3 regions of the Arthrobacter sp. TmtSoilC51 genome follow, and region 3 is predicted to be linked to each of the others. Evidence: riboswitches for the same ligand, from Rfam matches in the RefSeq annotation. Region 3 holds a riboswitch; each other region holds the start of a gene.
The links. Region 3 has a riboswitch for cyclic di-AMP ahead of ACZ5G6_RS05125 (C40 family peptidase). Riboswitches for the same ligand answer to the same signal wherever they lie in the genome.
Positions count from the first base shown of each region.

Region 1: it holds a riboswitch for cyclic di-AMP, as region 3 does, so the genes downstream of both, ACZ5G6_RS01885 (NlpC/P60 family protein) here and ACZ5G6_RS05125 (C40 family peptidase) in region 3, are expected to answer to the same signal.
Region 2: it holds a riboswitch for cyclic di-AMP, as region 3 does, so the genes downstream of both, ACZ5G6_RS03960 (aggregation-promoting factor C-terminal-like domain-containing protein) here and ACZ5G6_RS05125 (C40 family peptidase) in region 3, are expected to answer to the same signal.

Region 1 covers NZ_AP035877.1:378,383-388,224, reverse strand. The annotation lists gene ACZ5G6_RS01905 (PEP/pyruvate-binding domain-containing protein) at 1-1,896, opposite strand, end outside; gene ACZ5G6_RS01900 (universal stress protein) at 1,917-2,954, opposite strand; gene ACZ5G6_RS01895 (hypothetical protein) at 3,081-3,248, shown strand; gene ACZ5G6_RS01890 (NAD(P)/FAD-dependent oxidoreductase) at 3,382-4,074, shown strand; gene ACZ5G6_RS01885 (NlpC/P60 family protein) at 4,241-5,005, opposite strand; cyclic di-AMP (ydaO/yuaA leader) riboswitch at 5,009-5,177, opposite strand; gene ACZ5G6_RS01880 (copper resistance CopC family protein) at 5,352-5,975, opposite strand; gene ACZ5G6_RS01875 (NCS2 family permease) at 6,089-7,531, shown strand; gene hutG (formimidoylglutamase) at 7,615-8,574, shown strand; gene ACZ5G6_RS01865 (hypothetical protein) at 8,637-9,110, shown strand; tRNA gene ACZ5G6_RS01860 (tRNA-Cys) at 9,195-9,265, shown strand; gene ACZ5G6_RS01855 (NAD-glutamate dehydrogenase) at 9,360-9,842, shown strand, end outside.
Region 2 covers NZ_AP035877.1:820,698-830,539, forward strand. The annotation lists gene ACZ5G6_RS03955 (glycosyltransferase) at 95-997, opposite strand; gene ACZ5G6_RS03960 (aggregation-promoting factor C-terminal-like domain-containing protein) at 1,223-2,035, opposite strand; cyclic di-AMP (ydaO/yuaA leader) riboswitch at 2,041-2,198, opposite strand; gene ACZ5G6_RS03965 (sensor histidine kinase) at 2,334-3,827, opposite strand; gene ACZ5G6_RS03970 (response regulator transcription factor) at 3,831-4,571, opposite strand; gene ACZ5G6_RS03975 (winged helix-turn-helix domain-containing protein) at 5,242-6,108, shown strand; gene ACZ5G6_RS03980 (SixA phosphatase family protein) at 6,323-6,847, shown strand; gene ACZ5G6_RS03985 (LysR family transcriptional regulator) at 6,861-7,781, opposite strand; gene ACZ5G6_RS03990 (EamA family transporter) at 7,855-8,766, shown strand; gene ACZ5G6_RS03995 (hypothetical protein) at 8,808-9,401, opposite strand; gene ACZ5G6_RS04000 (TetR/AcrR family transcriptional regulator) at 9,478-9,842, opposite strand, start outside.
Region 3 covers NZ_AP035877.1:1,075,480-1,085,321, forward strand. The annotation lists gene ACZ5G6_RS05105 (DUF3027 domain-containing protein) at 1-439, shown strand, start outside; gene serC (phosphoserine transaminase) at 539-1,669, opposite strand; gene ACZ5G6_RS05115 (iron-dependent transcriptional repressor DtxR) at 1,973-2,668, shown strand; cyclic di-AMP (ydaO/yuaA leader) riboswitch at 2,848-3,084, shown strand; gene ACZ5G6_RS05120 (M23 family metallopeptidase) at 3,089-3,919, shown strand; cyclic di-AMP (ydaO/yuaA leader) riboswitch at 4,065-4,228, shown strand; gene ACZ5G6_RS05125 (C40 family peptidase) at 4,233-4,964, shown strand; gene ACZ5G6_RS05130 (NlpC/P60 family protein) at 5,064-5,816, shown strand; gene ACZ5G6_RS05135 (HNH endonuclease) at 6,064-6,564, shown strand; gene ACZ5G6_RS05140 (NTP transferase domain-containing protein) at 6,607-7,506, shown strand; gene ACZ5G6_RS05145 (molybdopterin molybdotransferase MoeA) at 7,503-8,846, shown strand; gene ACZ5G6_RS05150 (FdhF/YdeP family oxidoreductase) at 8,904-9,842, shown strand, end outside.

The sequences.
Region 1 (9,842 bases), 700 kb from region 3:
CCTGTGCCCATAGGTGCGCAGGAAAGCCTCCAGCCCGGATTGCGCAACTGCTGGTAAGGCTCTGTCCTTGTATTGCTGAACGAGTTCCTCGAGTGTGGGGTAGCTCAGGAAGGCCAAGGCCTCCGGGTCATCCCTGATGTCCTTGGCAAGCTGCCACAGGGCAAGGTCCATCTCGGTGGTGACGTTGTTGGGCAACCCACGAATGACTGTTTGGAGTTGGTCCCAGGAGGCTTGCTCGCCCAACACTTTCCGGACGAGTCCAAGCATCGCAAAGCCCAGAACAGGAAGGGGCAGGACTTGGGGAACCGTTGCGAATACTTCCTCCCCCAGGATTCTCTGCACGTGTGCAATTCGCTGATGGGCGGTGATGCCCTCCGGCACCCGGAGGGCATCGTGGAGTTCTGCCTCAAGCTGCTTTTGGCGCTTCATTGCAGCATCGGGACGGAAAAGGGCCCGGATCACCGTCTCCGGAACGCGGTACTTCGCCGCAACAGGGGCAACGTGCCTGATGAGTTTTATCGGAGTCTTGATGGTCACGGAAAACCGCGGGTCATCGAAAAGGCCACGAATCACCGCCGCCGAACGGGCCTCCATGATGTCAAAAATCCGTGGCACGATTGCCCGGCCCACCCTGCTGCGCAACACGGACGTGAAGTCGAAGAAGATCCTCTGCCCGACCTCATGGTAGGGCGAGGGCCCGGACCTTGGATCGGGGACGTCGAACGCAGCCCTGCGGGCAACACTGGAGGCTAACAGTCGGATACCCGCCAACCCCATGGGCGTCAGTGGCCTGGTGAGGCCCTGGGCGAGACTGAAGTTCAGGAAAGCGTGCTCGCCGGGAGTCGCCGGGAGGCGGGAATTCAGCGGATAGAGGGTGGTGATGGGTCTTGCCTGCGTGAGCCACAGCTTCCCGGACGAATCGATGGCCCATTCGGTATCCTGTGGCGCTCCAAAGTGGGCTTCCACCCGCCTTCCCAAGGCGGCCAGCGCCCGGATCTGGTCATCGTTGAGACACGGGAGAACCCCGTGGTTCCCTGCCTCCCCGGCACGGCCGGGCCCCCCAATACGTTCGGTGCCCCCACCTGCAAGCGAACGGATCTCCACCTGCCGGTCACCCAGCGTCCGCTTCAGGATGGAGTTGCTCTGCGTATCAACCACGTATTGATCGGGATTAACGGCACCTGACACCACGGCCTCGCCCAGGCCAGGGCTGGCATCGATTACAGCTTCACGGCGCCGTCCGGTGACAGGGTTGGCCGTGAACATCACTCCGGCTGTGGCAGAATCCACCATTTCCTGGACAACCACGGCCAGCGTCACCGTTGCGTGGTCAATCCCGTTGGTTGTCCGGTAGCTCACCGCGCGGTCCGTCCAGAGCGATGCCCAACACCGGCTTACAGCGTCAAGGACTGCCTCTTCTCCCACCACGTTCAGGAAGGTGTCCTGCTGCCCGGCAAAACTGGCGAAGGGCAGGTCTTCGGCAGTGGCGGAGGACCGCACAGCGACGGGGGCGGCGTCTCCCAACTTTTGATACGCCGCCCGGACCGACTCGGCGACGTCGGTGGGTACTCCGGCGTCGAGCACCAACGACCTCGCCCGGGCCGCGAGCCTATTGAGTTCGTCCAGGTCAGATGCCGCGGCGTCCTGCAGAAGTGCAACGACGTCCTCCATCCCAATCGCTGAGAGGGCGTAGCGGTAGGCGGACGTTGTGAGACAAAAACCTGGCGGCACCGGCAGGCGGGCGGCACTCAACTCGCCGAGATTGGCAGCCTTGCCGCCTACCTCGGGGAGCATGTCCGCCCGGATGTCGGCAATATCCCGAATGAACACCGGGGCGTTTACATCCGGGCCCGCACTGTTTTCCTGCCGGTGTTTCCCAGGCTGCTGGTTATCCATGGGCGGTGCGCGCCAGCGCTCTAAGCCGCGCCGAGCATGGGTCCGAATTTGGGACGGTCCGCGAGTCGCGGATCCTCGCGGTCCGGAACAACGAGGACCGGCCCCTTGGCGTGATGGAGAACGCCATCGGAGGTGGAACCAAGGAGCATGCCCGCGAAACCACCGCGGCCCCGCGTACCGAGGACAACCAGCTCCACCCCGCGGCTGGCCTCAACCAGGACGTCAACGGGTGAGCCGTCCCTCAGCTCGGTTTCCAGAGGCAGCTGGGGAAAATGGCTGCGAAGCCAGGCGGCACCTGCATCCAACTGCACTTTGATGTCCGCAAACAAGGCATCGCGGTCCAAGGGTGCCGGCACCCAGGCCAAGGAGCCGCTGTACTGCGGGACTGCGCATATGACGCGGAGCTTGGCCCCCATCCGCTGGGCTTGTTCGGCTGCCTCGAGGACGGCGACGCGGGCTTGCTCGGAACCGTCCACGCCCACTGCTACGACGTTTTCCACCGTGCGCGGCCCGGCCTTGGCGTGCTCAGCCTTGATGTGCTTGTCCGCGGTGTTCTCACCCAAACGGTCGGCGCAGTAGAGCGGGACCGTCACGGTAGGGCATTTAGCGTGGGCAGGCAAGGCGCTGCTGACCGAACCCAGGAGACGCCCGACGAAGCCGCCGCGGCCACGGCTGCCAAAGACCAGGAGCGCGGCGTTCGCGGAGAGATCCAGGAGGACACCCGCGGCATCGCCGTTCTCCACAGACGCATCGACATCGATGTTGTAACCCGAGACCTTATCCATGGCCTGCTTGACGATGGCTTCCGCGCCCTCGCGGATCACAGAATCGTCTACGGTGGCGTATCCGCCGTCGAGGCCGGATGCTGCGAAGATGGGCACCGAATACGCCGTGACTATATGCAGGGGAAGCTGGCGGCGTTCCGCCTCACGAGCAGCCCAAACCAGGGCGCATTGACCATGCTCGGAACCGTCCACTCCGACGACGATTCCACCAGGCGCCACTGCTTGGTCCTCGCCGTCCCGTGGTTCTTCAATGTGTCTGCCGTGCTGGTCCATTGGGCCCGCCTCTCCACCTACTGCTTGATGTTCCGGCCATTCTGCCAGAGGTTCTCCGTACCGGTGTTCCCTTGCTGGTGTGCAACCAATAGCCGGGGCCGAAGAAACCCGCGGGTTCTCCTTCCAATGCCCACTATTCTCGGTTGGCATTACCGAATCAAGGCGACTTTGGGCTATGTGCATAACGGTCCGGGCTCGGTTTTCGACACCTTCATCGACCTCTGGATTGCGCTGCCGATGAACATCCAAAACACGCAGTCGCCGAGGCTATCCATGGCAGAAAAAGTTCGGTAGTGTTCGAGTCACCGAATGGCCGGCAAAAGTGTCCCAGGACACAATCCGGCCATTTATTTGCGGCCGCTTGGGGAACTCGGACGCGATCCCACGCGCTGCTGAAAGGCACACACGTCAAGGAGGAACCCAAGCAGTGTCACTCACTCCTGATTCCGTCACGGAACGGACTACCACCGTGGTGATCGGCACCGGCCTCTCCGGGTTGGCTGTTGCCAGCGAGCTCAGCCGCTATGGCGTGGGTTCCATCGTGCTGGACGGCTTTGGTGCTTTATCGGCCACCGGACCATCAGTCCATACGGGAATGCTCCAACGCTGCGACGCTGCCGACCCCGCAGCAATGCAGGAACGCAACGAGATCCTGCGCCACTTGCGCAACTACGCCGCCAGCCACCATCTGGATGTCCGCAACACCACACGCGCTGTTCGCCTGGACTTCCTCGGTGGAGACTCCACGCTGCAACTTGGATATGGACTCGCAGCGAGCCTGAACACGGCCAGCCTCAAGGCCGGGCTAAGTGTTTACGGGCCGCTTGAATCCACCCCACGGCAATGGGCCGTGCATACGGCCAGTGGAGTCCTCCTGGCCGACCACATTGTGGTGACGCGCTGCGCCCAGAGTCAACTGCGCCGCATGCTGGCCGATCTCGGCATCGCCATTGGCCAGAACCTCGTGGCAGCCATGCGTGCCGTCGGCATGCACTTGGTGGGCGTTGGCGAACTCATCACCCCCACGCCCAAGGAAGTACTCCGGCAAGCCAAAGCCGTGGGGCAAGCGATCTCATCCAAGGTGGCTCTCCCAGCTGGGCCGGGCATCGCCCTGGCGTAGAAACCACCGAAGGCCAGTTCAGTCCTTGCCTTAAACGAACAAAAATTAACTCAAAAGAGCGGTACGTAAAGGGTCGATTGCTAAAGGGCCGGTTACGAAAAAAGGCCGATGCCTTCGAAGACTTTGGTCCTCGAAGGCATCGGCCTTTTGAGCTGGAGCGTGAAGCTTAGGCGCCAGCGCGTACGTACGTGATGGGGCCTGTTGCGGTAAGCCAGCTGATCGGGTGGATGCCCGTCTGGTTACCGTTGATGCCACCGCTGATGGCCTGGCCGTTGCCGATGTAGATAGCTACGTGGCCGGACTGGACGATCATGTCACCGGGCTGGGGGTCGCTGACAACCTTGCCGTAGTTCATGAACTGCATGGGTGCGAGGTCGCCAACCGGAATGCCTGCGGAGCCGAGGGCCCTTTCGACCATCGCGGTGCAGTCCTGGAAGATGCCGATCTGGGCGTAAGCCGAGGCGACCATGGCAGCGTTAATGCCACCAACAGCCGGAGCTGCAGCAGCAGGGGCAGCCGCGACGGGAGCGGCAGCAGTGGTTGCCGCCGCCTGAACGGTAGCGGTCGCAGGAGCCTTGGCCGCCGGGGCCGGAGCAACGGGCGCCGGCTTTTCAATAACGGGAGCCGCTACGGAAGCAACCGCAGGGCGCTCGAAGTTGACCTTGGCCGTGGATGCGGCCGTAACAACCTTGGTGGGACCCTCGGTGACGGTCTCGGCGACCGTAGCAGGGCTGGAGTCGCGCTGAACAGGGGTTTCTGCTGCGTGGGCAGCAATGGAACCCGTAAGGACGAGGCCCGAAGCTGCTGCGATGACAGCGGCCTGGCGACCTGCGCCCGAGGCGTTGCTGGCAACGGCCTTGGAGATTGAGATGAACGGATTAGGACGTACGCTGTCCGCCTTACGACGGCCGCGAAGAATGCGTGAAGACATGAAAGAGCCTCTCCCGATGCCTGCGAGGTTAGCTGTCGGATTCGGATGGGAGTCACCCGGCCACTATCCCCCGCTGTTCAGCGGAAGCTTCGTGACTTCACCCCAAGGCGCGCTCTGAAAGCGGGCCAAAATGGGTTCCCCGTCTCTGCCGTAGGTTTGTCTGCGAACGGATTCCGGACTGCGGCAGAGCTAGGCAATCAGGCCGGAAGTGCCCGCTACGTGGAACAGGCACAGGTACAACCGTACGGGAAGATCATCTCAAAGTCACATTTACGTAACGAGAAGTTCAGTTTTGGCGTGTCGCGGTGACCATTTCGAGATCTTCGCAAGTATGTAGAAAACCTTGTTATTCCGGGGAATTTTCGCCATCCGGGTCGTTGGGAACCGCGAGTTTCTTCCGGGCTGTAACAGCGAGGAAGATCACCAGGGCAATCGCCACCACGGCGAGGCCAACGATGCTCCAGGGGAAGGGCTGGGAAGCGGCCGGAGCCGGCTCAATGTTTTCGGTACCGGGGGCCGCCGTGCCCGCCGTCGGAACAGCCACCGAAGCCGACTGGGAGGCACCTGCCTGGCCGCTCGCCGTCGTCGTGCTTGTCCCGGATGCCGTAAACGTAAAGGTGCCCTCGATGGGGTGCGAGTCGGAGCTGACCACGCGCCAGACCACCGTGTATTCGCCGGCCGGAGCACCCTGCCGAAGTTTCTGCACGGCCATGTTGTCGATGATTTCCACTGCGCCGTCCGCCCAGTTTTCGCCACCAGAGGTGACAGTCACACCCGAGCCGATGGCCAGCGGCCGGTTGTTGAACGTGATGGATACCGACGCCGGCACTTCAGTCACCCGGGCACCGTTCGCCGGGTTTGTTGATTCGGCGACGTCGTGGGCGGAGGCCGGGGCGGCGGCAAACAGCAACGCTGAAGCGAAAGCCAGCGCGGCGACGACGGCGGCCAGAAGCGGGCGGATGGTACGCATGGGGCGGTTTCTCCTAGTGTTGGCTTCCTTACAGACTAGGCGAATCGTCCCAGCGGCCCACATTGGCGGGCATAGGATTTGAGAGCAAACTCCCCCGATCCCCGGAGACCTTCATGCTTAAACAAGGTTCTGCAATCGACCGTTACTTCAAGATCTCCGAACGCGGTTCCACGTACTCGCGGGAAATACGTGGCGGATTCGCCACCTTCTTTGCCATGAGCTACATCGTTGTGCTGAACCCGCTGATCCTTTCCGGGGCAGACTCCAGCGGAGCTTCGCTCGGCTTCACGGCCGTCGCGGCCACTACGGCCTTTGTGGCCGGTATCCTCACCATCCTCATGGGCGCTTGGGCGAAGCACCCCTTCGCCGTGGCAACTGGCCTTGGCGTGAACGCATTCGTAGCGGTGACAGTTGCCTCCCACCCGGAGCTGACGTGGCCGGACATGATGGGCCTTGTGGTGCTTTCGGGCGTCACCATGCTGATCCTGGTCCTCACCGGATTCCGCACGGCCGTTTTCAAAGCCGTCCCGGAAGCTCTCAAGACGGCAATCGTGGTGGGCATTGGCCTCTTCATCGCCCTGATAGGCCTTGTCAACGCAGGCTTTGTCCGGCGCATCCCGGATGCCGCGGGCACCACTGTCCCGCTCGGCCTGGGTGTGGACGGCAAGCTGATGGGGTGGCCTACGTTGGTTTTCGCTGTCGGCCTGATCCTGACCATCGCGTTGGTAGTGCGAAAGGTCCGCGGCGCGATCCTGATCGGCATCGTGGTCTCCACTGCCCTGGCCGCCATCCTCGAATTCACGCTCCATATTGGCCCAAGCTTCGACGGCAAGAACGTCAACCCTCGCGGCTGGTCCCTCGTGGCTCCCACACTTTCCGAATGGGGCGCTCCGGACCTCTCCTTGATTGGTAAAGCCAACCCCTTCGGCGCCTTTGAGCACCTCGGTTTCGTGGCCGCCGCGCTGCTGGCTTTCGTGATCCTCCTCAGCATCTTCTTCGACGCCATGGGCACCATGGTGGGCCTGGCCAACGAGGCCGGAACCGTGGACGAGCACGGCAACATTCCCAACGTGGACCGCGTCCTCCAGGTTGATGCCCTCGGGGCAATCGTCGGCGGCGGCGCATCCGTTTCGTCCAACCAGATCTTCGTCGAGTCGGGCGCGGGTATTGGCGAAGGTGCCCGCACTGGCCTCGCCTCCATTGTCACGGGCTTGCTCTTCCTGGTGGCGATGTTCTTCACGCCGCTCATCAACCTTGTCCCGTTCGAGGCCGTCGCTCCTGCGCTGGTGGTTGTGGGCTTCATGATGGTGTCCCAGGTGGGGAAGATCGACTGGCAGGACTGGGGCGTCGGCATTCCCGCGTTCCTGACCATCGCCCTCATGCCTTTCACGTACTCCATTGCCAACGGCCTCGGCGCAGGCTTCATCTCCTACGTCCTTATCCGTTCGTTCCAGGGCCGGGCGCGGGAAGTCCACCCGCTCATGTGGGCCGTTGCAGCGGCGTTCCTGCTGTTCTTCGGGATCGGAACTGTGGAGGAGCTGTTGGGCATCAAGTAGCGCTTAGCTGAAGTCCGGGATTCCGGACACGCCCCGTGCTGGATTGCTGGTTTTTGGGTCCGTCGTCAGGTGTGCTTGAAAGTATGGGATCAAGAACCAGCACCAGCCTCACCGTAGATGTCAGCCCGACGCCGTGGACCGGCCGCTTTGACGGCGACGGCGACGAACACCGACGCTGGTGGCAAGCCGTAACACCCCACAATTCCACAGCCGCCGCAGCTGCCTTACGCCCCGCCGTCGTCCTGGGTTTCTGCAGCGACGCTGGCGTGCGGCGCAACAAGGGCCGCGTAGGTGCCGCCGCGGCTCCGGCCGCTATCCGCTCGGCGCTGGCCCCGCTGGCCTTCCACCTTGACCGTGACGTGTTCGACGCCGGTGACGTGGTTGTGGAGGACGACTCACTGGAAGATGGACAACAGCGCGCCGGACGCGCCATTTCTGAACTGCTCGACGCCGGAAACCTCACGGTCGTGCTCGGCGGAGGCCACGAGACCGCGTTTGCCAGCTATTTGGGCCTGGCCGGTTCGGAGACTGTGCGTAGTGGCAAGCGGCTGGGCGTCCTGAACCTGGATGCCCACTTTGACCTGCGTGACGAGCCCACTCCGAGTTCCGGCACGCCGTTTCTCCAGATGGCCCAGGAAGAACGAGCCGCCGGACGCGAACTGCACTACGCCGTCGTCGGTATCTCCGAACCCAACAACACGCGCACGCTTTTCGACACCGCGGACCGTCTCGGCGTGAAATACCTGCTGGACGAGGACTGCTCCGCAGAGCGCGTGGAGACGTTCGTGGCCGACTTCGTGGCTGGAATCGATGTGCTTTACCTGACGATCGACCTGGACGTGCTGCCGGCTTCGGTGGCACCGGGCGTCAGCGCCCCTGCTGCGTACGGGGTGCCACTGCCCGTGATCAATGCCGTTTGCCGCCAAGTAGCCGCGAGCGGGACACTGCGGCACTTGGACGTTGCTGAGCTGAACCCGGGCTTCGACATCGATGGACGAACCGCGAAAGTGGCAGCACGGCTGGTGAACACACTGTTGGCCTAGGGCCTGTTCCCAGGCGCTGTCCTCCGTTTAGCCTGTGTGGAGGTGCGGAGGGACGGATGGCGATGGGCGCAACTCCTGTGCAGGACAAGTGGGCCTGGGTGGCCGGACCCGTTGCTGTCGCTTTGGGTCTTTCCGCGCACGTCGTCTCAGGTGGCAGCGCCCCGGCGATGCCCGTACTGCTGGCCTTTGTTGCCCTCGCTGCCCTGGCCGCGCAATTGATTGCCCGCTGGATCCATGGGCCTTTGCTGTTGTTGCTGTTGTCCGGCCTGGCCCAGCAGTTGCTGTTCTTTGGTTTCGACGCCTTGAGCGGCTCGTTTGCCGGCGCCGGATTCCTTGACCATTTGCACGGGCAGGCGCAGCAACCAGTGGACGTACCTGCGGACAGTCAGGCGGGCTCAGGCCAGGTGCACACTGCTGACCTCATGCTTTACACGCATGCTGCTGCTGCCATTCTCACTTTGCTGATGGCTGCGGGAGTATCCAAGCTGGCGCGGAGGGGCCGTCACGGAGGGCAACGTTCCGTAGCTTTTCCGTAGCCCTGCGAAAGCCAACGTAGCCCTGCGAAAGCCGGGGCAATGAACTTTGATCGTCCTGCCTTCGGGCGCCTAGTGTCGGTTGCACGTGGTGTACCCGAGAGGCCAGGGAGCTGCCTGCAAAGCAGCGCACGCGGGTTCGAATCCCGCCACCACGTCTGCTGGCCTTCGCGAGATGGCAGTTAATGCCGATGTTCTTCTCAAACATTGGCATCTACTGCCATCTCGCTGCGTTTAAGCGATCATGAAAGCATGTCCCCCAGGATCGAGCCGGCGGACGGGTTCCTGACCGACTACTACGAGCACGTGGCCGACGACGACGTCCGCAGCTACACACCGGAGACGCTGCTGGAACGGGCGCGCTACCACCGCTCGCTGGCCGAACGCCGTGAACCGGGACAAGCAGTCATCGGAGTCCTGAACGAAACGGACTCCAGCTTGGTGGCAATCGTCGCGGATGACATGCCCTACCTCCTTCCCTCCGTGACAGCCGAGATCGCCCGGGACACCGCTTCCATCCGGCTCCTGGTCCACCCCACTTTCAGCGTCACGCGGGACCCGGGCACCCACCGCCTCACCGACATCCATAGGGGACCTCACCGCTCGGGGCTACCAACCGGCGTCGAACGTTCCGATGGTGACGCGGCGGCGGCCGCAACTTCGAAGCCGGTCCTTTCCCCAGACGGGCACGACGCCGGACCGCTCACCGAGGCGTGGATAGCAATCGAGATCCCC
Region 2 (9,842 bases), 250 kb from region 3:
CACTTGACCGGTTCAGTTGTTGGTAAGTAAACCGGTTCAGTTGACCTATGTCAAGCAGGATGAGGCGGGGCTTATTGCACGCTGGTGCGACGTGTCACTTCGGAACTGGGCAACGACGCGGGCAAGGGCCACGCTCCAGTGTTGCCCGGAGTTCCGCGATGGGGATGCGCCCCGTCACGAGATCGCGCGCCAGGCGCGCGATACCCCGCAGGTCAGCCGCAGCGGTCCGTACGACGTCGATATTTGGGTCGGGATTGTCGGTCCAGTCGACGGGGACTTCGTGAATGCGCAGGCCGCAGCGCTCAGCGATAACCAGGAGTTCGGTATCGAAAAACCACGAGTCGTCCCTAACGTGCGGCAGGATCCGATGGGCTACATCCGCGCGGATGGCTTTGAAACCGCACTGGGCGTCGGAGAATCGGGCGCCCAAGACCAGATGCAGCAGGATGTTGTAGCCGCGGGAAACCAAGGTGCTTCGGCGACCACCAATCGCATTGGAAGTCCGGGCTAGCCGTGTGCCAATGGCAAGATCCGAATGCCCGGAAATTACTGGTGCCAGCAGGGGAGCCACCGCGGCAAGGTCGATGGACATGCCAGCTTCGACGTAGGCCAGCACAGGTGAGGGTGAATGGAGCCAGACATGGCGGAGCGCATTTCCCCGCCCTCGTTCCTGGAAGCGCAGGACCTTCAGGCCCGGGAGTTCGCGGGCCAGCCGTTCGGCAATTCTCAATGTGGTGTCAGTACTGGCGTTGTCGGCCACAGTGATCTGGAAACTGTGAGGCAACGAGTCCACGAGATGCGCGTGCAGCCGGCGCAGGCTCCACTCGATGTGGCCTTCCTCGTTGAAGACGGGAACCGCGACGTCAAGGACGGGAACTGTTCCCCGGATGTTCACGGGAGACCGCCGCGACCGCTGTTGAGGCACGGCTGAAGCACCACAGTGCCCAGCGTGTGCAGCGTGCTGCACTGCGTTGCCGGCTGGATCTATGAGCGTCATGCATCCAGCATGCGGCCAAGGATTATGAGGGCTTTAGGCAGCCGCTGTGATGCGACTGTGAAACGTGGAAAGCCTTCAAACGGGGAAACGGCCTGAACCGCGAAAACCGCCCCGGTTCCTGCCGGTCGCTTCAAAAAACACTGCGAACGGCGGAAATGGGGCGGCAATCAGGCCCTGCACGATTGAGCCCGCTGGGGTGGGCTCAAGCCTGCTTCAGGGTTTGGCTTAGTACCAGTTGTTGGCCAAGTGGAAGGCAAGGGCGGCCGAGGGGGAGCCGTAGCGTTCCTTGATGTAGTTCAGGCCCCACTTGATCTGGGTCTGGTAGTTGGTCTCCCAGTCAGCGCCGGCAGTCGCCATCTTGGAAGCCGGCAATGACTGCACGATTCCGTAGGCGCCACTGGAGGCGTTGGTCGCGGTGGTCCGCCAGTTGGATTCCTTCTCCCACAGCGTGTTCAGCGCAGTCATTTCGCCCGGACCCCAGCCGTAGTTGGCGAGGATGCTGGCGGCGTACGCCTTGGCAGCTGCGGGATCGTCCACTGCCTTGGGGGCAGCTGCGGCGGCTGCGGCTGCAGCAGCGGCGGCATCTGCAGCCTGCTTGGCGGCTGCGTCAGCGGCAGCCTTCTCGGCGGCGGCTTGTGCGGCCGCTGCCTGGTCCGCGGCAGCCTTCTCAGCGGCGGCCTTCTCGGCGGCGGCTTGTGCGGCCGCTGCCTGGTCTGCGGCGGCCCTATCGGCGGCGCCCTTCTTGGCGGCAGCATCCAAGGAAGCTGAGATTTCCGCTGATTTGTTGCTGACCTGGGCGGTAGCCTGCGTCTCGGACGCCTGGCTCGTTTCCGGGAGGTTGAACGCAGCGTTTGCGGCCTGGCCGAGCGAGGCGACGCCCAAGGCGGCGGCAACGACTCCTGCAACAACGGACATCCGCTGCCCCGTCTTGCCGCGGCGTGCAGCGTTCTTCAGAACGGTTTGCGACTTGGTCAGGGGAGCATTGTGTTCGTCACGGTGACGCGCGGAAGGGCGCGTCTGATCGTTGAATTCAGACATGTGTGATTACCTCTCAGCGCCTGCGGAGTTAGCTGTCGGGTTCGGATGAGGTCATCCGGCCGCGCGCGTAGCTGCGGCTTCACCCCAAGGGCAAGGAAAATACTGTGCCCGGAGACTCTGGGTCCCCCGTCTCTGCCTCGAATGAGAACGGAACTCCGGGAAGTGGCAGAGCTCGGCGCATCCCGGGTGTGGGGCCAGTTAGGGGCGACCCACCCTTTCGACGGTACAGGAGGTTTCGGCTTAAGTCACATTTAGGTAACAGAGATCACGATCACGGCGCGTCATGTTGCCCGATTCGTTATGCGCGTTCGTTTGAAACTGAGGGGAGCCGGAGGGCGAACTCAGTGCGTCCCGGCTTGGACGTAACTTCCACGCTTCCGCCGTGCGCTTGAACGATCGATTCGACAATGGACAAGCCCAATCCGGAGGTCCCCTCAGAGCCCGATCTTGCGGCGTCAGCCCGGGCAAATCGCGAGAAAATACGGCCTTGGAATTCGGGCGGAATGCCAGGCCCATCGTCAGTGACGGTGACCACCGCACTACCGTCAGCAGAGAGCATGACGCCTGTGACCACCGTGGTGCCGGGATCTGTGTGCTTGCGTGCGTTGGACAGCAGATTGGCCAACACCTGATGCAGTTGGGTTGCGTCACCGCGCACCGTAATCGGTTCGTCAGGGAGCTGGAGCTTCCAGATATGGTCCGGTGCCATCACCTTTTCGTCGCTGACGGTCTCGATCACCAGCTGCGTCAGGTCCACATCCGTGACCTTCAACGGCTGGCCTTCGTCCAGGCGCGCCAACAGCAGCAGGTCCTCCACTAGCGTGGTCATCCGTTCCGATTGGCTCTGGACGCGTGCCAAGGATTTTCGTCCATCGTCGGTGAAGTTCTCGGTCATGCGTAGCAACTCTGTGTAGCCGCGGATGGCGGTCAGCGGCGTCCGGAGTTCGTGGGACGCGTCGGCCACAAATTGTCGGACCTTGGTTTCGCTTTCCTGCCGGGCTGCCAGCGCCCTGGCAACGTTGTTGAGCATTTGGTTCAAAGCGTGGCCAACGCTGCCCACTTCCGTTCCCGGATGGGAGGCCGACGGCGGTACGCGCACCGCAAGTGCCACGTCACCGGCGTCGAGGGGCAGCCGCGAGACTTTCGTCGCGACTTCCGAAAGCTGCTCCAGGGGCCGCATGGTCCTACGGATAATGACGGTACCCGCGAGGCCGATCAGTACCAGGCCGCCAAGAGAAACAAACACCATGGTCCATACCAGCGATGCCTCGGCGTTTTGCTTGTCAGCCAACGGCAGTCCCGTCACGATCACGTCGCCGTAGGCGGTTTCAACGGCCACCAGCCGGTAGTCGCCATTGGACAATGAGCGGTCCACAGGCAGATTGCCGCGGGGGAGTGACAGCAGGACCTGCTTGTCTTCGGCCGACAGTGCGGCGCGCCGGCCGTTGGCATCTATGAGGCCCGAGTTGATGACGGTGGAACCATCGATCCTCGCGTTGAGGGTCCCGGCACCTTGGCCGCGGGCCTCCAGGGGATCTGGCCGGCCGCTTGAAGGAAAGTTCGACGGCGGCCTGCCGAAGTCATTCGCGCGGCTGGACGCCTGCTCCAACTGCTTATCGAGTTGCTTGTTGAAGTACATGTCCATGGAGGCATAGCTGACCACCCCGACTGCACCGCAAATCGCCACCAGCAATGCCATTGCCACCAGGACCAGTCGCGTGCGCAGATGCCAGGTTGAGGGATTGAACCAGCTCCGCTGGGTCTTGCGGGCTACTTCTGAAAGGGTGGACAAGGTTCAGTCCGCAGGCTTGATGACGTAGCCGGCCCCGCGGATGGTGTGGATCATCGGGGGGTGGTTGGCTTCGATTTTCTTGCGCAGGTAGGAAATGTACAGTTCCACGATGTTGGCCTGCCCGCCGAAGTCGTAGTCCCAGACGCGGTCCAGGATCTGTGCCTTGCTGACCACGCGCTTGGGGTTCTCCATGAGGTAACGAAGCAGCTCAAACTGCGTTGCCGTGAGCTGGATGTCCTCGCCGGCGCGGGAAACTTCGCGTGTATCCACGTTCAGGGTGAGATCGCCCACCACCAGTTCGGCGGTGTCCATGGCGGCTACGCCTGATCGTTGGACGAGCCTGTGCAGGCGCAGGAGGACTTCCTCCATGCTGAAGGGCTTGGTGACGTAGTCGTCGCCGCCGGCGGCAAGGCCTACGATGCGGTCCTGGACAGCATCCTTGGCTGTGAGGAACAGCGCAGGTACTTCGGGCGCGAAGGCGCGTATCCGGTTGAGGACCTCCACACCGTCAAATCCCGGAAGCATGACATCCAGCACCAGCACGTCAGGGCGGAAGTCCTTGGCAATCTTCACGGCTTCTGGTCCGTCGGCAGCTACCGCCACGGACCAGCCTGCCATGCGCAAACCCATGCTCATGAGTTCGGCAAGGCTGGGTTCGTCGTCCACTACCAGGGCGCGGATTGGGGAGCCGTCCGGGTGGGAGAGCTGGGGAAGGTTGTTGGTCATGGAGTGCGAGGAGGCCATGTGACAACTCTCCATTCTGCTGGTTTGCCGAGGCTTTGGCAGTCCTGTGAGGACGCTGTGAGATCAACACTAGCTACGTGGGAGTTAGGTGGCAGGAGTTCGTGGACCCTGGACAGGCCCGTACACGCTGTTTCTACGGCTTGTAGCAGATTTTGGAGCAAAAATTCGAGATCGGACCGGCTTGCGATTGGACAGCAAGTGTTTCAGATCTTGAGATTCCGTCCTTCTGTGCCGAATGGGAATCGGGGAGGACATCATGCCTTATCGGCCGAAGAAAATTCACCATATACCGAATATTTCTCGTCGAGACCGAATGAAATGACGTTCATTTTCAACGAGGGAAGAATTGTGATCTGCGGCACAATAGACCCTCTTGTCTCAAAATGTGGACGGTTTGGCGCTTTGTTACTTGCGTGTTGCCATTGTTACGTTGCACACTTCCAATGTGAACAAGAACTCAACAGCACCTGCAGCCGCAGCAATCTGGTCCAGCACACCCGCTGGCGACGAGACCCGCTGTTGTCGAATGCAAGCCTAACTTTCCACCCCAAAGAAGTTTCAGGCATTCGCCCCCTAGCCCAGCGTTGGGCGCCCTTCCCCAAACTCATTGCGGGGACAACCAGCATTCGAAGCCGCGATGACGGCTATTCACTTTTGAGGTAATCACTCCATGTCAGTTGCATCCGGTTACGTCCACATCTCAGTCCGAAACGCCAACAAGGCCGCTTCAAACGCAGGGCTCCGCCCCGGCTTCGGCAACCGTCCCGGGTACGCCCCGGCCACCCAGGGCAACGGCCAGCAGGCCCCCGGCTACGTGCCCCAGGGTTACAACCCCAACTCCTACGGCCAGTTGCGGGCAGTTCCCACCAACGAGCCAGCACCCATGACGGCGCCCACTCCCGTCATTGCGCAGTCTGACCGCCTCCGCCCCGTCGCCAACGACAACGTGGCCCGCGGCTTCGTGCTCTACATGGGCATCGACGAAGAGACAGCAGCAGCGGCTGGTACGTCCATCGCCAAGCTTGCCCAGGAAATCCGGGCCTATGCCCAGTCCCTCGTCACCGGCGCAGAGAGCTACGCTGCAGTCGCCGTTGCACCGGCCGGGGCACCCGGGTCCGCACTCGACGTCGTGCGTTCCACCTTCGGTGACCCCACGGTCGCAGCCCGCCAGCGCACCGAGGCTGCGCGCCCGGCACCGCAGCAGGAAGCCCGCCCCTCCGGCGTGCTGATCGACCTCGCCCGCCGCGAAGTCCACCTCGACGGTGAGTCGCTGAACCTGACGTTCAAGGAATTCGAGCTCCTCAACTACCTCGTCGAAAACGGTACCCGCACGGTTGGCCGCGACGAGCTGCTTGAGGGCCTGTGGCGCAACGCCGAAGAAGTGCCCAACGAGCGCACCATCGACGTCCACATCCGCCGCCTCCGCTCCAAGCTGGGCCGCCTTGCCAACACCGTGCGCACCGTACGTGGCCAGGGCTACCGCTTCTACGAGCACCCTGAGGTCATCGTCTGGGCCGCTCCGGAATACTCGATCTAAGCTACTGCTGCAGCCGAAAGGCGGCATATCCCTCTGCGCCTGCGCTCGTGCCTCCCCTCCGCCTCCCTGCCCTCGCAAGCTCGGTCAGGGAACCCGGGCGGAGTGGGCCCAGCAACAACGGCGCTATCGGGACATGCCGCCTTTCTGCTTTTGTAGTGCTCCCGTGAGTATTGGCCTCCGCCGCGGATAAGGTTTGCCGCTATAGGGTTGGTTCATGAGTGACCATCACATCAGGCGCCTTGTGATCATGCGGCATGCCAAAGCGGATTGGCCCATGGGGGTTCCGGACCATGAACGTCCCCTCGAGGAACGCGGACACCGTGAGGCCCCACTGGCCGGAAGATGGTTGCTCAAGCATGGCGTCGTTCCAGACTTCATTCTGTGCTCGTCTGCGCTGAGGACCCGCCAAACCTGCACGTGGGTGTGCGATGAGTTGGGAGACAAGGCGCCGACGCCCAAGCTCGAGGACGGCCTGTACGCCGCCTCGGCAAACCGGATGTTGACCGTGATCAACCACGTCCCGGACACCGTCACCACCTTGATGGTTATCTCGCACATGCCTGGCGTCCAGGACCTGGCCATGCACCTCGCTTCGCGCGATTCGGACCATGATGCCTATATGGATGCCGCCACACGGTTCCCAACCAGTGCTTTGACAGTGATGGAGACTGACAAGCCATGGGCGGAGCTGGATGGGCAGGACGCCCGTCTGACGCACTTCAAAGTGCCGCGCAAGTAGCTACGCCCGTTGCTCAGCCCCTGACGGGCAGTTCGTGCTCGGCCGCCACTTCGCGCAGCAGGCGGACTGCATGCCGGATATTGGGGCTGGCGGTCATGGTTTTTCTGTACACGATTCCCACCGCTCGCTGCTGGATGGGGTTGACGACCGGCACGGCAACGACGCCCGGTGGCAGGGGCGGCCTGCCCAGCCGAGGCACCAGCGCTACGGCCACGGACTGCTCCACCATGGCGATATGGGTGGAGAAGTCGGGATCGTAGACACGGATATCTGGGACCCGCCCCAGCCCGGCGAAGATCTGCAGGAGGGCTTCGTTGCAGATGGCGCCAGCCGGTGTACTGACCCAAATTTCGTCCAGCAGGTCTTCACGCTCGACGACGGTCCGTCCAGCAAGTTCGTGGCTGCTGTTAACGAGGACGTCGGCCTGGTCCAGGCAAAGGTCTTCATGCACCAGGTTCTCAGGAATGACAAGCGGCACGGAGTTCCAGTTGTGTACTACGGCAAGCTCAGCCTCGCCTGATGCAACCCGCTGCACGGCTTCACGCGGGTCCTCCGCCAGCACGCTGATTTCAAGTTCTGAATCCGTGGTGCCAATACGTCCGAGCATGGGCCCCACCAAACCGCGGCAGGCCGTTGAGAATGCCACGAGCCGCAGGAGCCCGGAAGGCTTGGCGGGATCGGCGAGGAGTGTTGCCTGCAGCTCCTCGAGTTCGCCCATGATCCGCCGTCCGTAGCCGGCGAGGGCAAGGCCCCTTTCGGTAAGGAGTACGCCGCGGCCGTTGCGTTCCAGCACGGTCACCCCGGTTTGCTTCTCCAACTTCTTGATCTGCTGTGAAACCGCCGATGGACTGTAGCCCATCACATCGGAGGCAGCCACTACCGATCCGTGCTGTTCCACGGCTACTAGGGCCCGCAAGGCTGAAATATCGATCATGAAGTAAATCTACTTGGTTTCATGCTGAATTCAACGCTGGTGCTTAAACCATTCAGGTGCCAGAGTGTTTCTCGTGAACCTCCGCCACTCTGCCCTCGCCGTCCTTGTCGCCGTCCTGTGGGGCGTGAACTTTGTCGCCATAGACCTGGGGCTCCACCCCAACGGTCGCGATGTCCCGCCCCTGCTTTTCGTCGCCTTCCGATTCCTGCTCGTGGTGTTTCCGTTCATCCTCTTCATCCGCAAACCGGACGTGAGTTGGAAGGCGATCATCGGCGTCGGGCTTTTCATGAGCGCCGGTCAGTTCGGATTGCTGTACCTGGGCATGGCGCTGGGTATGCCGGCGGGCCTGGCCTCCCTTGTCTTGCAGGCGCAGGTGCTGTTCACAGTGCTGATCGCAGCGCGGTTCCTGGGCGAGAGGCCCAATCGCAGGCAAATGCTCGGGGTTGTGCTGGGCCTGGCGGGTCTCGGCGTGGTTGCTGTTGGGCGCAGTGCCGTGGCGCCCGTCCTGCCTCTCATGATCGTGCTGGCCGCAGCGTTGTCCTGGGCGATCGGAAACGTGGTGGCGCGCCACTCGAAAGCGACGTCGGGGCTGGGCCTGGTGGTCTGGTCCGGGGCCGTGGTGCCCCTTCCTTTGGCGGGATTGTCACTTGTGGTGGACGGTCCGGGCACCGTGTGGGCGACCATCACAGACCTTCAACCAGCTACGATCCTGAGCGCAATCTACACGGCGGTTTTCGCCTCGCTTATTGGGTACGGCATCTGGAACCGGCTGCTGACGCTCTACCCGAGTTCAGACGTCGTGCCTTTTACGCTGCTGGTTCCGGTGGTCGGCATGACGGCGGCCTGGCTGGTCCTGAACGAAATCCCTACGGTGGCCGAAATCATGGGCGGTCTGATCCTGCTCCTCGGAGTGGCGACCGCCGTGCTCGGCGTCTCGCGAAAACGCCCGGAAACTACCGTTATGAGGCCCGCTCTGCGCGTCTAATCGCTCGCGAAGCACGCAGTGCAGGCCCCGCAACGCAGGCGTTAACGCCTCGGGGCGGGTTTGCGTTGGGGTGAAACGCTCGACGCCGGGCGCTTGGCAGCTGTTGCAGGCCGAGGGGTGGATGCTCGTTTAGTTGGTGTTGCGGCCCGTTCAGCCGTGGTCCGCTGAGCCGTGGCCCGCTGAGGGGTGGTCCGCTGAGCCGTGGCCCGCTTAGCCGCTGGGACGGGTTGCCGCGCCCGGGCGGAACCCCACGAAGGCCAGACCGCCCCCAGGAACAGGACCAGCAAGGTTCCGCAGCCAGCCACGGCGGCCAAGTAGAAGTAGATGTCGGAGTCCTCGGTGCTTACCGCACTTCCCATGGCGTTGGCGTCCTGGTTGAACGCCAGCCCCCACATGCGAAGGAACGCGATGCTGAAGCCGATGAACAGGCTGGTGCCGGCGGCGCCAAGGAGAACCACAAGGTATCGCCGCCGGTTGAAGACCTGCACGATCGAGGCCAAGTAGCACGTCAGCACCGCTCCCAGGAACAGGTACAGGACCAGTTCTTCGAGGACCACAGCGGCGAGCACCAAGAGCCCGAGAGACACAAAGGCGGCCACTACCGCAAGCTTTCCGCTGTTCCCCATGTGACGCATGAGGTTAATCATCGCCGACCAGCGGGCCGCGCCACGCCGTCGTAGATTGCAGTTGGATACCGTTCCCGGGAAAGCGCTACTTGATGACGTACCCGTGCATGATGGTCATGACGGCGGCCACGCTCTGTTCGCGGGTGCGCTCCGGGTTATAGGTCTGCCGGTCGAGTCCCACCACGAAGATTGCCCCGAAGATCGCAGCTTCCAGGCTGCCCCGGGCGATGGACTCGTCCACCTTGTACCCGGAAGCAACGCGCTCCACCGCCGAGCCGATCACGGCCAGGAGTTCACCGCGTAGCTCCGCGAACACGGCACTCCACTCGCCCGGAGTCCGCCAATTCTCGCTGACCCACAGCCGCGCGAAGGACGGGTACTCGTCCATGAACTCCATGGCCTGCCCCACCATGTTCTTCATGGACTCCAGGGGATCGCTGCTCTGCCCTT
Region 3 (9,842 bases):
CGTGGCAAGGGAAGCGGTGGAGACCATCGCGAACCCCGGCGAGGTTGGTGCCCACATCGGCGCAAAGTCCGAGGGCGATCGCGTAGTCACGCACCTATTCGAGTCGAAGCTTGCAGGGTACGGCGGGTGGCAGTGGTACGCCGTGATCACCCGCAATTCCCGGTCAAAGATCGTAACGGTCAGCGAGCTCGGCCTCCTGCCCTCAGAGGACTCCATCCTGGCCCCGGAATGGGTGCCATGGGCAAAGCGTGTCCGCCCGGAGGACGAGACACCCTTGGTGGAGGAGACGGTAGAGGAGGTGTCGGAGGAAGCCGTTCAGGCTGAAGAAGACGACGCCGCCGAAGCATCGGATGCCGCTGAATCCGATGAAGACGATGACGCAGTTGAAGCCGACGTTGCTGCCGATGACTCTCCCGAATCTGCTAACCCAGGCGAGTAACGGCCAGTCGATTAACGGCAGCGGCGCCGTCCGGGAATAACCCAGACGACGCCGGCACCTGCCCTTGCGCGGAAAACCGCGGCAGTTACGTCATACGTTCTACTTCTTCAGTTCGCCCACGACGTAGTCGATGCTGGCGAGCAGGGCTGAGACGTCGTCAGGTTCGATTGCCACGAAGGTGGCGATGCGGAGCTGGTTACGTCCGAGCTTGCGGTAGGGCTCAGTGTCCACCACGCCGTTGGCGCGCAGGATCTTGGCAATCGCCGCTGCGTCAATGGAGTCATCGAAGTCGATGGTGGCGATGACGTTGGAGCGCTCCTCAGCCTTGGCGACGAACGGTGTGGCGTACTCGGAGGCCTCGGCCCAGGAGTAGATGCGGCTGGCCGAGTCCGCCGTGCGCTTGCTGGCGAAGTCCATTCCACCGTTGCTGTTGAGCCACTGCACTTGCGCATCCAACGTCACCAGCGTGGACAGCGAAGGCGTGTTGTACGTCTGGTTCAGCTTGGAGTTCTCGATTGCGGTCTGCAGGTCCAGGAAGTCCGGGATCCAGCGATCGCTTGCCTTGATGCGCGCGGCGCGCTCCAGGGCTGCGGGGGAGAACAGGCCCAGCCACAGGCCGCCATCAGAGGCGAAGTTCTTCTGCGGGGCGAAGTAGTAGACATCCGATTCGGCGACGTCCACGTCCAGCCCGCCAGCGGCTGAGGTGGCGTCCACCAGGACGAGCGAACCGGCGTCGGCGCCTTCTACACGCTTGACCGGGGCGGCAACACCCGTGGAAGTCTCGTTCTGGGGCCACGCGTAGACGTCAACGCCGGCCTCGGCCTGGGGGGACGGCCGCGTGCCGGGCTCGGACTTGATGATGGAGGATGCATCGAGGAAGGGGGCCTTGTTGGTGGCCGCCGCAAACTTGGAACCGAACTCGCCGAAGGAAAGGTGCTGGGCCTTTTTCTCAACCAGGCCGAAAGTCGCTACGTCCCAGAAAGCGGTGGAGCCGCCGACGCCGAGGACAACCTCGTAGCCCTCAGGTGCGCGGAAGAACTGGCTGAGTCCTTCGCGGACCGAGCCCACCAGGTTCTTGACGGGCGCCTGACGGTGGGATGTGCCAAGAATGGTGGTCGATGCGGCGGACAAGGCCTGGACCTGTTCCGGGCGGACCTTGGAGGGTCCTGCGCCGAAGCGTCCGTCCTTGGGCAGCAGGTCGGCGGGAATAGTGATGCTGTTGTCGCTCACGTGTGGCTCCAATGGGTATCGGTTAGAGAGGGGAGGTGGCAGGTGGCATCGGCTGCCCCTTCGACTCCATCATTCTGCCTGACCGGGCCCGCGCTCAGGAATCTGCGGTTGTCATAGTCCGCCACGTGGAATGCCTGAACCACTACGGGCATTCGTGCCCGCGGAAACATTATCCAGAGTAATTCCAAATAAGCTAGGCTAGGGTTGGCGTTCCTGAGGTGTCGATTGCACACCGTCCACCTTGGCTGGGACGCGGTACGGTGGAGATTACGCAACAAATGCGTTCGAGGAGAGCTGAGCTGGATGACGGATCTGATCGATACCACTGAGATGTATCTTCGGACCATTTTGGAGCTTGAAGAAGAGAACATCGTGGCTCTTCGCGCACGTATTGCCGAGCGTTTGCGCCATTCGGGACCCACAGTTTCCCAGACCATCGGACGCATGGAGCGCGACGGCCTGGTGATTGTGTCCAACGACCGTCACCTGGAGTTGACTGAGGTCGGACGCAAGCGGGCCACTGAAGTCATGCGAAAGCACCGCCTTGCCGAGAGGCTTCTGGCGGACGTCATTGGTCTCGACTGGGCGTATGTCCATGACGAGGCATGTCGCTGGGAGCACGTCATGAGCGAACGTGTGGAGCGGCGGTTGTATGAGTTGTTGGAACATCCCACCGAGTCGCCGTATGGCAACCCCATTCCGGGCCTGGAGGCACTTGGCGGCCTCGCCGGCCAGCCCCTTGCGCGCCTGGACGTCAACCTGCTGCACGCGATGGACGGGTACGCCGCCGATTCACGCGTAGTCGTCAGCCGACTCGCTGAGCCCATCCAGGTTGAGCCGGAACTCCTCACCCAGCTTGATGAAGGCGGGATTCGTCCCGGCGCCACCGTCTCCTTGGAGAGGGTGGGGGAGTACATCTCTGTTCGCGTTCCCGGCATTGAAGGAGCGCTGGAGCTGCCTCCCGAGGTAGCCGCGCACGTCTTCGTCGCCGTTAGCTGACTTTCCGGCGTGTCAGATCTCACGTTGGGGTCTTTGGCGCGCGTGTGACCTGCGGGTTTCCGCGATTGATGGTATGGAGCCACGCCACAACACGGTGTTTCGAAAGATAACGAATTTATTACTGCGGACTTTAATCGCCTATAGTTATCTACTAGCGCCGATACCAAAGCGTTACCTGATCTGGAGCCGAGCTCTGCCAGCGGATCAGGTGTGTCATCAACTACTGGCAGAGGCGGGGGAACCACAAGCGGCTGCCTAAAGAAGCAGCCTTGGGGTGAAGTCCGCAGCAGAAGTGCCTACTAACGCAAGTCCTCCTTGGGATACCTGTGTGCCGTTTGCGCTTCGTGCGGACCGGGTCTTTGAACTCTCTGACCCGAATCCGACAGCTAACTTCGCAGGCTTTCTAGAGAGGAACAGAGTTTGACATCGCAGAACGTCAGGGGTCGCCGCCGCGCGTCCGGCCCCGCTGCTGAGCTGCGGCCAGCCCGCGCCGCAATGGAGATCCGGCCACGCGACACCCCGCGTCAGGTGCGCCGCCGCAAGAGCCCATTGCGCCAGGTAGCCGACTTCGCCGCAGCCAGTGGTGTCGGGCAGAAAGCCGGAGTTGCGCTTGCCGCCACCGGACTTGCCCTGACTGTAGGTCTGCCGGCCACAAGCCCCGTCATGGCCACATCCGAGTCCGGTCAGACTGAGGCAGCCCTGACCGTGCCCGGTGGCAGCCAGCCCGAGGTTTCTGCGGCAGCGTCTGCCAAAATCGATTTCAGCCGCGCAGCGGTCGCCACCGCAGCCGATCCTGACGGCAAGCTCAAGCAGCTGCTGAGCGCGCAGTCTGCGGGCAGCATCCAGCGCGCCTCCTCACTTGGCACCTTGGGCAGTCCACTGGACAAGTTGGTCACGGCGTCGCCCTTTGGCTATCGCGTCAGCCCGCTCACCGGCGGCACGGGTGACTTCCACCGTGGCCAGGACTTCGTGGCCCAGTGCGGTACCGCTGTTCACGCCGCAGCCGCAGGCAAGGTCACGTTCGCGGGCTGGCATGAGTATGGCGGAGGCAACCGCGTAGTGGTTGATCACGGCAACGGCCTCGAGACCACGTACAACCACCTGTCGTCCTTCAACGTCAAGGTGGGTCAGACCGTCAACCGTGGCGATACCGTCGCGCTCAGCGGCACCACGGGCGCATCCACCGGCTGCCACCTCCATTTTGAGGTCCAGGTAAACGGCGAGGTCGTAGATCCCATGGGTTGGCTCTGAGCTAGTTGATGGTGCTCTCTCGCATTGATGACACGCCCCGTGACCTGAATGTGACATTCACGAATATCTGTTGTACCGTCTAAAGCGCATCGGCTTTTTAGGGGGCCGATGCACTTGGGTGGATTGCCTAGCTCTGCCACCACTCAAGGTCCGTTCGCAAAAATCGTCTGGCAGGGGCGGGGGAACCAATTTTGGTCTTCGAATCAGAAGGCCTTGGGGTTAAGTCGCAAAAGCTTCCCGGAAGCCGCGCGGCCGGATGACTCCCATCCGAATCCGACAGCTCACCTCGCAGGCATTGGGAGAGGCTACCTTCGTGTCATCACGCACTACCCCTGCGCGCCATCGCGCCGAATTGGTTCGTACGAACCCGTTGAACAACCTTTCCAAGGCTGTCTCAACCAATGCAGGCACCGTAGGCCGCCAAGCCGCCGTTCTGGCCGCAGCCTCTGGACTCGTTCTCAGCGTCGGACTCCCGGCCCAGGCCGCAGATACTGACGTTTCCAAGTCGGAAAGCTCCAGCACCCAGCAGTTGGTAGCCACCGCAGTTGTCACCGCCGAGCCCACCGCAACCGTTTCCTTCGAGAGCCCGGTAGTGGCCACCAAGGAAGCCCCCAAGGTTCAGCGGGCCTCCCAGCGCACGCAGACTAGCGATAGCCAGGCGAACGGCGCACTCTCTGCCCTGTCCTCCACGGCCAAGGATTCCGCTTCCAGCGCGGCAGCCTCCGGACTCGCAGCCATTGCCTACACCGGCATCGGCCACCCCTACGTTTGGGGCGGCACTTCCCCCAATGGTTGGGACTGCTCCGGATTCACCCAGTGGGTTTACGCCCAGGCCGGCATCAGCATCCCCCGCGTCAATGCCTGGACGGTCATGACGCCCACCAGCACGCCTGCTCCCGGCGACCTCGTCATGCAGAACGGCGGAGCCCATGTTGGCATCTACGTCGGCAACGGCATGATGATCAGCGCGCTGAACCCCAGCCAGGGCACCCTGCTGCACTCCGTGGCCTCCACCGGCACATCCTCGTTCTTCACCCTCCGCTAGGAAAATCCCATTCGGGGTAAGCCAGCATGCCCCCCATGTGCTGGCCGCCCATAACCCGCGTGCGACCCCAGCGTGCGCGGATACGAAAAGAGAGTAATCATGACCAGTGCAAACAAGGTTGCACGGCATCGAGCTGAGGCCCCCAAGACCAGCTCACTTGCCGTCATCGCAAAGGCTGTCAGCGACAACGCCGGTGGCGTTGGCCGTCAGGCAGCAGTGATCGCAGCTGCATCGGGCCTTGTCCTGACCAGCGGCGTGGCTGCAAATGCTGCGGACACCAATGTCCAGCGCGAATCTACGTCCGCGTCCGCCCTTGACGTGCAGACGGTTGCCCAAGCCACCATTGCTGCCGACTCGAGCGTTGCCATCTCCTACGAGCGCCCCGTGGTCACCACGGTGGAAGCACCCGCTCCTGTGGTCGAGAAGGCCCCGGCCAAGGAATCTGCGCCGGCTGCTGGCGGCAACGCCACTTTGGCTGTCAACACTGCCCCCGCAGCTAAGGCGCCCGCGGCCTCCAGTGGTCTCGGTGCTGCTATTGCCGCAGCGGCCTACGCACAGCTTGGCGTCACGCAGGACTGCACCATGCTGGTGACCAACTCGCTGGCCGCCGTCGGCATTCACTTCCACGACTGGCCGGCCGGCTACCTCTCCCTCGGCCGCACGGTCAGTGCAGCTGAAGCCCAGCCCGGCGACCTCGCCTACTACGCCAACGGTGGCTACGGCGGAATGGCGCATATCGCTGTTTACGTCGGCAACGGCATGGCAGTCCACGGTGGATGGAACGGATCCACCACGGCGCTGTTTAGCGTGAACGTTGGCTCCGGCCCCGTTTTCATCCGCGTCAACGGCTGATCAAACACTCCACGGAACACCCCGCAAGGCTTAGGCCAGCGGGGTGTTCTGCTTTAACCACCGTCGGTTAGCCTCAAAAAGGTGTCCCGCGCATGAACTTTCGCCAACACCACAGCCGAAACGGCAGAAAAATTCGTTGATACGGCATATAAGTGCTTACCCTTGTGTTGTCGATCCACAGCCCGTACAAGCAGAGGGCAGCCGGCCCTCGTGCCCCTGACGGGTGCGGCCGTGAAGAGGTACGTGCATGCGCACACTCGTTCTGAATGCTGGATATGAACCGCTGGCGGTAGTAACCTTCCGCCGGGCGCTGGTCCTTGTGCTGACTGGAAAAGCTAGCGTAGTGGCCGAAGGCGACGAGCCTGTCGTCGGGCCACAGGAGATTCTCGGAAGACCTTCCGTGATCCTTCTCAATCGCTACATCCGTCCCCGGTACAACAGGATCACCGCGGTGAGCCGACGCGGCGTCCTTCGCCGCGACAGCCATCGCTGCGCTTATTGCGGGAAAACAGCGCACACCATAGACCACGTCCACCCCAAATCCAGGGGCGGCGCGGATTCCTGGGAAAACCTGGTTGCGGCGTGCTTGAAATGCAACAACGCCAAGAGTGACCACACGCTCGCCGAGATGGGTTGGAAACTGCGTTTCACGCCCGGTGTGCCCACAGGAACCATGTGGCAGATCAAAGAACTCGAAAAACCTGCGCCGGACTGGGACCCGTTCCTCTTGCCGGAATCCGCCGCCTGATCGATTTCTGTTGTCCTCCCGCCGTCCGGGTACTCTGGGCGGATGGAGTTCAACGCCGTGATCCTGGCGGGTGGCAGGGCCACCCGCCTCGGTGGCGTGCCCAAGCCCGGATTAACGTTCGACGGCGCCAGCCTCCTTTCGCATGCCCTGCAGGCGGCGCAGGGTGCTTCCGCCGTGGTGGTGGTTGGTCCAGACACTCCCGGTATCGGCGTCCTGCCTGAGGGAGTTCTTACCGCCCGGGAGGAACCGGCCTTCGCAGGCCCTGCCGCCGCGATGGCTGCCGGCCTGGCGGCCATCCACCAGGCAGGAGGGCAAGCGCCGTGGACACTCGTCCTGGCATGCGACATGCCGCACGCTTCCCGGGGCATCGTGCCCCTCTGGGAAGCATTGCGGCAGCATCCGGAGGTGGAAGGCGCCATGGCAGTCTCAGCCGATGGCCGGCAACAGCCTCTCCTGGGGGTGTACAGCACCCGGGCTTTGGAAAGGGAAATTGCCGTAGCTTCGGAAGCTTCGGGGTTAACGAACTCTCCAGTGTTCCGGCTGCTTGCTAGGCTGAACCTGCTGGCCGTTAGCGTCCCCGAAGGGTCCACGGATGATGTGGACACGTGGGAGGACGCAGCGGCCCTGGGCATATACAACGAGCAGGAGGCGGACGTGAAGAGCCAGGAAGAGACGCTCGAGGAATGGTGCCGCACACTGTTGCAGGCCTTTGAGCTCGAGGGCGTTGAAGTGGACATCAATGAAGTCCTTGCGGTGGCGGGTGTTGCCGCCCACTCCGTGGTGCGGCCTGCAGCGCCCCTGACGACGTTCATTGCCGGTTATGCGGCTGGTATGGCCAGGGGGATCGGACAGGCCGCGGACGACACCGCCATGAGCGCTGCCCTTGACCTGGCCCGCCAGGTTGCCAAGCAATACCTGGAGCCCGGGACAGAGGCAGAATGACCGAGGCCCCCGGACAGGGCCACCACGCGGCACATACATGGCATGAGGCCCGGCAGCGCGCTTTCGACGTCGCTGCTCCTATTCCGGCAAGTCCGGTACCACTGAAGGCGGCCTTGGGACGGACGCTTGCCTCGGACGCACTCGCCATACAGGACATGCCACACTACGCGTCCTCCGCCATGGACGGCTGGGCCGTCAATGGAACCGGTCCATGGATTCTCATCGAGCCAGGCCAAAGGCTTGCTCCCCATCAGGCGAGCCCCATCGTCACTGGCGGACTCATTCCACCAGGTGCCAAAGCGGTTCTGCGCACTGAGAGCGGCATCATCACTACGGACGACGACGACCTTCCGGTCCTTGCGCTCGGTGGGGCAGCCAAGCCCGGGGAGCCACGCAACGGCCAGCACATCCGCAAGGCTGCAGAAGAAGCAGCTGAAGGGGATGTGCTGCTTAAAGCCGGGACCATCCTGAATCCTGCGCACATTGCCTTGGCTGCCCTGGCCGGCCTTGATGAGCTGGAAGTGCTGGGCAAGCCCTTGGTGCGGTTCCTTTTGACGGGGTCGGAGGTGGTGACCCAGGGGGTTCCCGTGCCGGGCAAGGTCCGTGACACCTTTGGGCCTCAGCTCGGAGCCGTCGTCGAGCTCCTGGGTGGCATCGCAGGGGAGCAACTCAAGGTGGGAGACAACTACGACGACTGGCTGGCCGCCTTGCAGGACACCGAGCCTGAACCCACAGAACCATTCGCCGCAGCAGAGCCGCCGGCCGACGTCGTTATTACTACGGGCGGGACCGGACGCTCGGGGACGGACCATTTCAGGAGGGCCGTGGCTGAACTGGGCGGCAGCCTGGTGATCGACGGCATTGCCATGCGCCCAGGGCACCCGGCGGTGTTGGCAGAACTTCCGGACGGACGGTTTGTCCTGGGCCTGCCCGGGAATCCGCTGGCAGCCATGATGGCGCTGTTCACCGTCGGCGGCCCGCTGCTGGCCGCGCTCGGGCACGGGAAGCTGGAAGAAGTTGGCGAGGTTCCCAGCGGTGCAATGATCGACGCCGATCCTGGACGTACGCGTCTGATGCCCTTCAAGCTGGTCTATGGATTGGCATCGCCCGCGCAGCACACGGGGCCCGGGATGATGCGTGGGCTGGCAGGAGCAGATGGCGTCATGGTGGTGCCACCACACGGCGTCCAGATGGGCGAGTTGGTCCCGGCGTTTCCTTTGCCGTGGGGTAAACCATTGCCCACGCCCAAAGGGGCTGAACGAAAACCACGAAAGGCGCCGGCCCGGCAACAAAAGAAGGCCCCTTCGGGTCCCGTTGACTGGAGTGCGCTGGAGGCCTGAGGCTCCCCGGCTGGACGCAGGTGGTAACTGGGTGCCCCGGCTTGCAATGATGGACTCATGAATAGGCATGCTCCCGAACAGGACATCAATGAAGATGACCTGCAAATCCACCCGCCCAAGCGAGCCGCGGCAGGCCTCAAGGCTGTCACTGTCGCCCTTGAAAGGGGCTACGCCCAGGCGGGAGTAGCCCGCACGGTCCGTTCGATGCTCCGGGTCAACCAGCACGATGGCTTTGATTGCCCTGGCTGCGCCTGGCCGGAATCCATCACGGGACGGCGCAGTCCCGCGGAATTCTGCGAGAACGGCGCCAAGGCAATTGCTGAGGAAAGCACCACGCGGACGGTGGGGGCGGAATTCTGGGCACAACATTCCATCGCCGATCTTGAGGACAAGACCGAATACTGGTTGGGGAGCCAAGGGCGGATCTCCGAGCCCGTAGTCCTCAAGCCCGGGGATACGCACTATTCCTCTATCAGCTGGACCGACGCCTTCGCCTTGATCGGGGAGCATGTCAATGCCACCACGCCCGATCGCTGCGTGTTCTACACCTCCGGCCGGACGGCCAACGAGACCGCCTTCATGTACCAATTGTTCGCCCGCAGCCTCGGCACCAACAACCTGCCGGATTGCTCCAACATGTGCCACGAATCATCGGGCAGCGCGCTGAACCCGACCATCGGGATCGGCAAGGGAACGGTTTCGCTGGAAGACATCCACCACGCCGAACTGGTGCTCGTGGTGGGCCAGAATCCAGGAACCAATCACCCCCGCATGCTGTCCGCTTTGCGTGACTGCAAGAACAACGGCGGAAAGATCGTCGCCGTAAACCCGCTTCCGGAAGCCGGGTTGCTGAACTTCAAGGACCCGCAGTCCCTCAACGGCGTGATCGGCGGCGGGACCACCATCGCGGACGAGTTTCTCAAGATCAAAGTAGGTGGGGACCTCGCGCTGTTCCAGGCACTGGGCCACCTGCTCCTGGAGGAGGAGAAACGGAAC